3 regions of the Turicibacter sp. KK003 genome follow, and region 2 is predicted to be linked to each of the others. Evidence: predicted binding sites of a transcription regulator. Region 2 holds the regulator's gene; each other region holds the start of a gene.
The links. The regulator HrcA, encoded in region 2, represses chaperone genes, less so after heat shock. The targets are predictions, from matches to a motif close to TTTTAGCACTNNNNNNNNNNNAGTGCTAAAA.
Positions count from the first base shown of each region.

Region 1: htpG (molecular chaperone HtpG) is a predicted target of HrcA. The motif match lies at 1,721-1,751, and genes of this name have one in related genera.
Region 3: VXM77_RS10750 (co-chaperone GroES) is a predicted target of HrcA. The motif match lies at 1,643-1,673, and genes of this name have one in related genera.

Region 1 covers NZ_CP142738.1:1,513,881-1,517,173, reverse strand. The annotation lists gene VXM77_RS07455 (YhgE/Pip domain-containing protein) at 1-1,652, shown strand, start outside; gene htpG (molecular chaperone HtpG) at 1,770-3,293, shown strand, end outside.
Region 2 covers NZ_CP142738.1:1,102,413-1,105,705, forward strand. The annotation lists gene VXM77_RS05535 (GNAT family N-acetyltransferase) at 1-131, opposite strand, end outside; gene trxA (thioredoxin) at 431-745, shown strand; gene hrcA (heat-inducible transcriptional repressor HrcA) at 927-1,958, shown strand; gene grpE (nucleotide exchange factor GrpE) at 1,971-2,528, shown strand; gene dnaK (molecular chaperone DnaK) at 2,554-3,293, shown strand, end outside.
Region 3 covers NZ_CP142738.1:2,222,521-2,225,813, forward strand. The annotation lists gene groL (chaperonin GroEL) at 1-1,299, opposite strand, end outside; gene VXM77_RS10750 (co-chaperone GroES) at 1,339-1,626, opposite strand; gene VXM77_RS10755 (type III pantothenate kinase) at 1,855-2,628, opposite strand; gene coaBC (bifunctional phosphopantothenoylcysteine decarboxylase/phosphopantothenate--cysteine ligase CoaBC) at 2,622-3,293, opposite strand, start outside.

The sequences.
Region 1 (3,293 bases), 410 kb from region 2:
TCAAAACTGTCAGTGGTATTTTGTTAGAGGCAGGAAAAGAGTTAGGAATGGAGATTCAAGAAAAGGTTTTACCTGAATTATCACATGTTCACTCACAGTTAGAAGAGCTCGTTTCTAAGTTTGGTGAGATGAATGAGTTAGTAGACACGGCTCACCGTGGAGGGATTCAATTAAAGGATTTAATCCAATCCATTCAAAATGATTTACCTCTGATTGAATCAACGATTGATTCTGCTAAGCAGACGGCGACAGGGTTAGAAGGCTTTATAATCTCATCGAAGTCAGCCCTTTCTGATTTCGTCCCAACACTAAAATCAGATTTAGAACTTGTATCGGTGATTAGTGGGGAACTAACAACGTATACACAAGGGGTTAAGGATGCTATTTCAAGCGGTTCAGAACAGGCTCCACAGGTTGTTGATCGACTGATAAGTAAGGTAGATGGAACACAAGGACTTATTCAATCGTTTATTAAAATGTTAAAAAGTTTTAATAAGTTTCCTGCAGGGCGATTTGATGAAATGATTGCGCAACTTGAGGGAGTTCAAGGTGATTTAGCTCGCGTTCAACAGCTACTAGAAAAGGTTAAAGGTCAATTAGCAACAGGAGAAGGACCAGATTTGACAGTGTTTGATCAAATTTTAACTTTATTAAATGATGTATCTAACACAGCCGATTCAATTGTTAAACGTTTTGATGACGAAATTGCTCCCTCTTTAAATCAAGTTATCGATAAAGCGTATGAAACAGCAGAGTCTGTCTTAACTGTTTTAAATGAAGCAAGTAATAAGTTACCTGATGTAACAAATTTATTAAATACCGCCTATAGTGGTTCTGACCAAGGAATTTCGGCAATTGAGTATATTAATGGAAAGCTTCCAGAGGCAGAGGAAAAACTACAAACGTTGACAGAGAAACTTGGAGAAATAAACAGTAGTGAAGGGTTACAGGAAGTATTAACGCTCATTCAAGAAGGAATTGCTCAACGTGAAAGCTTTATGGCTACACCTGTTGAGTTAGTTGAAGAAACGTTATTCCCAATGCATAATTATGGAACAGCGATGACGCCATTTTATAGTGTACTTGCTCAATGGGTCGGAATGACATTGTTAATTTCGATGTTAGCGGTGCATGCAAGAGGAGAGTATAAAAAAAGCGAAGAATACTTTGGTAAATTACTATTATTTTTAAGTATTGCACTTCTTCAAGGATTAATTATCGCATTAGGGGATTTATACCTATTGAAAATTTATTGTATGAATCCACTCTTATTTGTGGGCGGTATCTTGTTCACAAGTGTCGTTTTTACATTCATTATTTACTCACTTGTCTCTGTTTTTGGAAATGTCGGAAAAGTTGTTTCGATTATTCTGCTCGTTTTACAGGTAGCGGGTTCTGGAGGAACCTTCCCTATCCAATTAACTCCTAAATTTTTCCAAATCATTTATCCGTTTTTACCGTTTACTTATGCCATTTCGTTTGCACGAGAATCAATAGGTGGGGTTGTTCAAAGTGTTTTATCTAGAGATATAGTAATTCTAAGTACTTATATTATAGTAGCTATTCTCGTCTCAGTTTTCTTGAAAAAACCGCTCAACCGCTTGATGTCAGGATTTAGTGATAAATTTAAAGAAAGTGGGTTGGGAGAATAACGGAAGGTTAATTTTTCTTAAAAAAGATTGACACACCAATAGGGGTATGATATAAAAAGAGTAGATTATATTAGCACTCTTACTTAACGAGTGATAAAACAAGAGGGAGCGATTCAATTGAAACAGTTTAAGGCAGAATCAAAACGTTTACTTGATTTAATGATCAACTCGATTTATACGCATCGCGAGATTTTCTTGCGAGAATTAATTTCAAATGCAAGTGATGCTATTGATAAACTTTACTATCGAGCACTAACGGATCACAATTTAAGTTTCAATTCGGAAGATTATTTTATTAAAATTACGGTTGATGAGGCAAAGCGCCAAATTAAAATTTCGGATACTGGAATTGGGATGACAGAAGCGGAATTAGACGAGCATTTAGGAGTCATTGCAAAGAGTGGTTCGTTACAGTTTAAAAAAGATACAGAATTAGAAGACGGACATGATATCATTGGTCAATTCGGTGTTGGTTTTTATTCTGCATTCTTAGTGGCGGACAAGGTAACGGTGATTTCAAAAGCATTAGGGGCAGAGACAGCCTATAAGTGGGAGTCATGCGGTGCAGATGGTTATGTGATTGAACCATGCGAAAAGGAATCTGTGGGAACAGATATTATCCTAACAGTTAAAGAAAATACCGAAGATGAGAATTTCGATGAATATTTAGATCCATACAAATTAAAAGCAATTATCAAAAAATACTCTGACTTTATTCGTTATCCAATTAAAATGGATATCACACATTCGCAATTAAAAGAAGGAACAGAGAATGAATACGAAGAAGTTACAGAAGAGCAAACAGTGAATAGCATGGTTCCAATTTGGAAAAAGAATAAACGCGAATTGACTGATGCTGATTATCAAGCTTTTTATCACGAGAAACATTTTGGATTTGACGATCCATTAGCTCATGTTCATTTAAGTGTTGATGGGAATGTTAGCTATCAAGCTATTTTATATATTCCTGAAAAAATGCCATATGATTTCTACACAACGGAATATGAAAAAGGGTTAGAGTTATATTCAAGCGGTGTTTTAATCATGAATAAATGTGCGGATTTATTACCCGATTACTTTAGCTTTGTAAAGGGAATTGTAGACTCAGAGGATTTATCATTAAATATCTCACGAGAAATCTTACAACATGATCGTCAGTTAAAGTTAATAGCGAAAAATATTAAAACAAAAATTAAAAATGAATTAGAAAAAATGATTAAAAATGACCGTGAAAAATATGAAACGTTCTACCAATCATTTGGTCGTCAATTAAAATATGGGGTTTATTCGGATTTTGGTGCAAATAAAGAGGTATTACAAGATTTATTAATGTTTACTTCTTCTTACGAAGATAAATTAGTCACTCTATCTGAATATGTATCACGTATGAAAGAGGGTCAATCTCATATTTATTATGCAGTAGGGGATTCAATTGATCGAGTTAAAAAATTACCGCAATCAGAAGCAGTTCTTGATCAAGGATATGAAATTCTCTACTTTACAGAAGATATTGACGAGTTTGCGATTAAGATGCTGATGTCTTATGACGGAAAAGAATTCAAATCAGTTTCTAGTGCCGATTTAGACCTTGAAACTGATGAAAAGGATGCAGAAGCAACTAAAGAATTCGCCTCATTATTT
Region 2 (3,293 bases):
ATTTGAGATAATCTTTTTTCGGCGGTCTCCGTCGTCCATTGCTCATTCCATGGACTACTATTAAATGTCTCAATAAAGAGTTGGGCTAATTCCTTAATATCTTGGGGTGTTATTTCGGTAAATGTCAACATACGTATTCCTCCTTTTACTTATTAAAATTATTATAAAAACCGCTGAGGAATCTTGTCAAGTATAGAAGAAAATGATAAGTATTTGAGGGTGAGGAACCATTGCCTGTATCTTAAATTAAAGAATTAAAGAGAAGGCGAAGCAATATCAATCTAAAGCTGTAGGATTTACATTTCATCTAATGAATGAGGATAGATTTAAAATATTGTGAGATAATAGGAAAGAAAGTGCAAGGTATTTGTAATTTCATGGGAATATGTTATACTTAATTTTAGAAAGAAAGATAAGAGGAGGAATATAGATGTCAGTTATTCATGCGACAGAAGAGTCATTTGCAAATGAAATTGCAGATGGATTAGTATTAGTTGATTTTTATGCCGATTGGTGTGGGCCTTGTAAAATGATCGCTCCTGTTTTAGACGAATTAGCACAGGAAGTTGAAAAAACAGCGAAGGTTGTAAAAGTTAACGTTGATCATTGTAAAGAAGTGGCAGCAGAATATCAAGTCATGTCAATTCCAACATTAATTTTGTTTAAAGATGGTCAAGCTATTCAACAAACGGTAGGTTTCCAACCAAAAGCTTCATTATTATCATTAATTGAAACAAATAAATAATAAAAAAGAAAAAAGAGGATATACTGAAGAAGTAGCCTCTTTTTTTATGTTTAAACAGAGGGGATAGGGTAAAAGAATAAAATGAAATAGAAAATAAAAAAATTAGCACTTAATTGTTGACAGTGCTAATAGGAAGATATATAATTGTATTAGCACTTGATGATGAGGAGTGCTAAAAGAGGTGTTTACATTGCTAACAGAACGGCAGATATTAGTTTTAAAGGCAATTGTAGAAGAGTTCATACAGACTGCACAACCTGTTGGTTCTAGGGTCCTTTCTAAAAAGGAGGATTTGAATTTCTCCGCGGCTACTATCCGTAATGATATGGCTGATTTAGAGGATTTAGGATTTATTGAAAAAACTCATACATCAAGTGGACGTGTTCCTAGTCAAAAGGGTTATCGTTATTATGTAGATTTTATCATCAATCAAGAACCAATAGAAACGACACCAGAGGTAGGAATATTTAAACAATTGTTAGAACAAAAACAATTTGAGCGCGAAACCACAATTAAAGAAGCGGTGCGTCTCCTATCAAGCTTAACAAATTATACGTCTATTTTACTTGGTCCCTCTAGGGATTACAGTCGGGTGAAAAAAATTCAGTTTGTTCCAATTTCTGCACGCCAAGCGGTATTTGTTTTAATTACGGATCAAGGGCATGTTGAAAGCCGAACAGTTACATTACCTGAAGATATGGACATTGCACGAATGGAGACTATTATTAAGGCGCTCGATGAATTATTAGTCGGTGAATACATCGGTCGGGTTCAAGAAAAATTGACTGAGAGTTTTGAAAATCAACTGCATGATTTCATTTCTTATAAGGAAGAGATTATGTATGCCATGTTACAACTTTTGACTCAGTCATTAAATCAACATAACTATATTTTAAGTGGAAAATCAAATATACTGAAGCAACCCGAATTTAACGATTTAGATAAAGCTTATCATTTATTTAATATGATAGAAGCCGACGAAATTGTTAAAGTGATAGAGGCCGATGAAGATAGCCACCAATTAACGGTCAAAATTGGACAGGAAAATGAGATTAAGGCGATGGAGGATTGTACACTCATTACAGTTCCTTATCAAATTAATGATTATGAATTTGGTAAGATTGCCGTTTTGGGACCCACTCGAATGGAATATCGCAAGATTATTCCTCTGTTAGAACAGGTCGCTCGCATTATGTCTGATTTATATAAATAGGAGGTGGGACGATTGAATAAGGAAGCCCAATCAGTTGAGGAATTAGACGAAACAACTATCGAAGAAAATGAATCAACGTGTTGTCAAGAAAATGAAGAGACAACAGAAGTTGTTGAAGAAGTTTCGGAAACAGAAAGTTTAAAGCAACAAATTGAAGATTTAAAAGATCAATTATTAAGAAATGCTGCTGAGCTTGAAAACTTTAAACGTCGAATGAATGAAGAACGTACACGTGAAATGAAGTATCGTTCCCAATCAATCGTAACAAGCATTATTCCAGCGATTGATAACTTTGAGCGCGCTTTAGCGACAACCGTTGAAGATGAAAGTACAAAAACATTTTTAACAGGCTTTAAGATGATTCACGCTCAACTTGTAGAGGCGTTAAAACAAGAAGGCGTTGAAGTCATCGAAGCAGAAGGTGTGGCTTTCGATCCAACTGTTCACCAAGCGGTGATGCAGGAGTCTGTTGAAGGTGTAGCTTCAGGTATTGTTTTACAAGAGTTACAAAAAGGATATAAGTTAAAAGATCGCGTGATTCGCCCGTCGATGGTGAAAGTAAGCGAATAAAAATAGATTAGGAGGATGAATCTCTATGGGTAAAATTATTGGTATCGATTTAGGAACAACAAATTCATGTGTCTCTGTAATGGAAGGTGGAGAAGCTAAGGTTATTGCGAATCCAGAAGGTTCTCGTACAACACCATCTGTTGTTTCATTTAAAGGTGACGAACGTCAAGTAGGTGACGTAGCAAAACGTCAAGCAATTACAAATCCAAATACAATCATGTCTATCAAACGTCATATGGGTACAAATCATAAAGTGACAATTGAAGGTAAAGAATATACACCACAAGAAATCTCAGCGATTATTTTACAAAACTTAAAAGCAACGGCTGAGGCATATTTAGGAGAGCCAGTAACGGAAGCGGTTATTACTGTACCAGCTTATTTTAACGATGCTGAACGTCAAGCGACAAAAGATGCTGGACGTATTGCTGGTTTAGATGTAAAACGTATTATTAATGAACCAACAGCTGCTGCGTTAGCTTATGGATTAGATAAAACAGATAAAGAGCAAATTATCTTAGTTTACGATTTAGGTGGAGGAACATTTGACGTTTCTATCTTAGACTTAGCAGATGGAACATTCGAAGTTTTAGCAACGGCTGGTGATAATCGTTTAGGTGGAGATGATTTCGACCAAGTAATCATTGATTGGTTAGTTAAAGAATTTAAATCTGAAACAGGTGTTGATTTATCAGCGGATAAAATGGCGATGCAACGTTTAAAAGATGCGGCTGAAAAAGCTAAAAAAGACTTATCAGGTGTAAC
Region 3 (3,293 bases), 1.1 Mb from region 2:
TTCATCACCTGATGCCTCAATTTTTGATACCTCATTATAAATATTCATGTAGGCTGTTCCACCACCTGCGACAATTCCTTCCTGAACTGCTGCACGAGTTGCATTAAGGGCATCTTCAATGCGTAATTTTCTTTCTTTAAGCTCCGTTTCCGTTGCGGCTCCAACCTTAATAACAGCCACACCACCGCTTAACTTCGCTAAACGCTCTAATAATTTTTCTTTATCAAACTCCGATGTTGTATTTTCAAGTTCTGCGCGAATTTGAGCAATTCTAGCATTAATGTCCATTTGTGAACCTGTTCCTTCAACAACGGTTGTATGATCTTTGGTTACAATCACTCGTCCAGCACGTCCGCACTGATCCAACGTTGTATTTTTTAATTCTAATCCTAATTCTTCTGTTACTAACTGTGCACCCGTTAAAATAGCAATATCTTCTAACATGCGTTTGCGACGATCACCAAAACCTGGAGCCTTAACAGCTACAACATTAAATGTTCCACGTAACTTATTAACAACTAATGCTGCCAATGCCTCATTTTCAATATCGTCTGCTACAATGACCATTGGACGTCCTGTTTGAACCAATTGTTCAAGAATAGGTAAAATATCCTGTAAAGTACCTACCTTAGAGTCGGTTACTAAAATATAGGGATTATCCAAAACGGCTTCCATTTTATCCGTATCAGTCACCATATAAGAAGATAAGTATCCGCGGTCAAACTGCATCCCCTCAACAATATCCATTGTCGTTTCAAAACCTTTTGACTCTTCAAGTGTAATAACACCATCATTTCCAACTCGCTCCATTGCCTCAGCAATCAGTTTACCGATTTCCTCATCTGCTGCTGAAATAGCTGCTACGTTAGCAATTGATTCTTTGCCTTCAATTGGTTTTGAATTAGCCTTTAATGCTTCTACCGCTACTTTCACGGCACGCTCAATTCCACGGCGAATCGTTATTGGATTGGCTCCAGCCACAATATTTTTATTTCCTTCCCTAATCATCGCCTGTGCTAAAACTGTCGCTGTTGTCGTTCCATCACCCGCAACATCATTTGTTCGACTTGCAACTTGAGCAACTAATCTAGCTCCCATATTTTCAAATTTATCCTCTAACTCAATTTCCTTAGCTATTGAGACACCATCATTAATAATTTGGGGCGTTCCAAACTTTTGTTCTAAAATAACATTTCGTCCCTTTGGTCCTAAAGTTACCTTCACCGTATCAGCTAACTTATCCACACCACGAATCATTGCACGGCGGGCATCTTCTGCAAATAAAATCTCTTTTGCCATACTATAAAATCCTCCCTTATATTAATATCTATTTATAACTTACTCAACAACCGCTAAAACATCATCCGATGATAAAATAACTAAATCTTTTCCTTGATGGGAAACTTTTGTTCCCGCAAATCCATTATAAATGACACGTTGTCCTACACTAACAGAAGGCGTCTTAAGCGTTCCATTCTCTAAACACTTTCCTTCCCCAACGGCCACGATAACACCCTCTGAGTGACTCGGCTTTGAAGTCTCTTTTGAAAGAATGATCCCACTTGCCGTTTTCTTCTCAAGCTCAACAATTTCGATAACAACATTATCGTTTAATGGTCTTAACATGTCTTTCCCTCCTCGTTTTTATCACTCTATTATAATGAGTGCTATTAAATAAATTATACAGAGATGAATAAATAATGGCAATAATTTTAAGAAAAAATCCTTTTTATTATTATCTACCTACTGATTAATATGCTTCTTAGATCTATTTATTCCAAATACATGGGAGAGCCTTTTATTTATGATAAAAAAAGACCAAGTGTGGCACTTGGTCCCTATTTTTTAAAAGGTTTAAAATCCGCCTTTATTTTTATGATAAATGATTCTCATTCCTTTAAATGCAAGATCTGGATCATAAACATCAATCATATCAGTTTCGTTATATATAATGCGCCCCAATCCCCCTGTGGCCACTACTTTGATATCCTTTCCAACTGCCTCTTTTACCTTCTTAATAATATATTCTGTTTGGCCAATGTAACCGTAAACCAAACCACCTTGCATACTAGTAATCGTATTACGGCACATAATCGTTTCTGGCTTCTTAATTTCAATCTCTGGTAATTTAGCTGCCTGCGTCCATAGCGCCTGTGCCGAAATTTCAATCCCTGGAGAAGTTACTCCAAATTCAAACTCCCCGTTCTCATTTACATAATCATAAGTTGTGGCAGTTCCAAAGTCAATAACAAGCGCAGGGCCTCCATAAATATAATAAGCAGCCGCAATATCTACAATACGATCCGCCCCAACTTCACGAGGATTTTCCGTTCTAACACTAATTCCAGTCTTAATTCCAGGCCCTACAATCATTGGTTCAATATTAAAATATTTACGAATAGCATTAGTTAATGAATGCATAATTTTAGGAACTACACTCGAAATTAAAACAGCCTCTACCGCTTGGGGATTAATATCCTTTGTTTGAAGAAAAGAAAATAACGTAATTCCAAACTCATCAGATGTTCTTTGTAATTTAGTTGTTAAACGAAATGTAGCAATTAAATCGTCTTTATCATATACCCCTAACGTAATGTTAGTATTTCCGACATCAATAACGATTAACATATTGTTCCCCTTTTCTTTATTAAAATCTTCAATAACTGTTCCATAATTTCATATCCGAGGGCTTCCTTAGACATCTTATTCAATTTCACGATTCCATTTCTTTGAATAAGCGTCACCACATTTGTATCCCCCTTAAAACCTGCAAATTCTTCATTTAATTGGTTGGCAACGATTAAATCCGCATTTTTACCTAACAATTTTTTAGTGGCGTTTTCTTCTAAATTTTCAGTTTCCATTGCAAATCCACATATCACTTGGCTATCTTTTTTTTCTTTCCCCATAGCTAATAAAATATCTTTGTTCATGACTAAATCAAGTGTCGTCTGTTGACTTTGTTTCTTTAACTTATGTGGATTCACAAAAGAGGCCCTATAATCAGAGACTGCGGCAGATTTAATTAAAATATCATACTGATCTTTTAATCCAGATACTTCCTGAAACATTTCATCTGCTGTTCTTACTTCGATAATCGTCATAAAAACAGGTTTTCTCAAAGAAGTAGGCCCCGTTATAAGCGTCACCTCAGCACCTAAATTACGTGCGGCTCTCGCTAAGGCGTACCCCATTTTACCACTAGAATGATTCGTTATAAATCGTACAGGATCAATATCCTCCTGTGTAGGCCCGGCCGTCACAACAACCTTAATCCCAGCTAAAGGCTTATC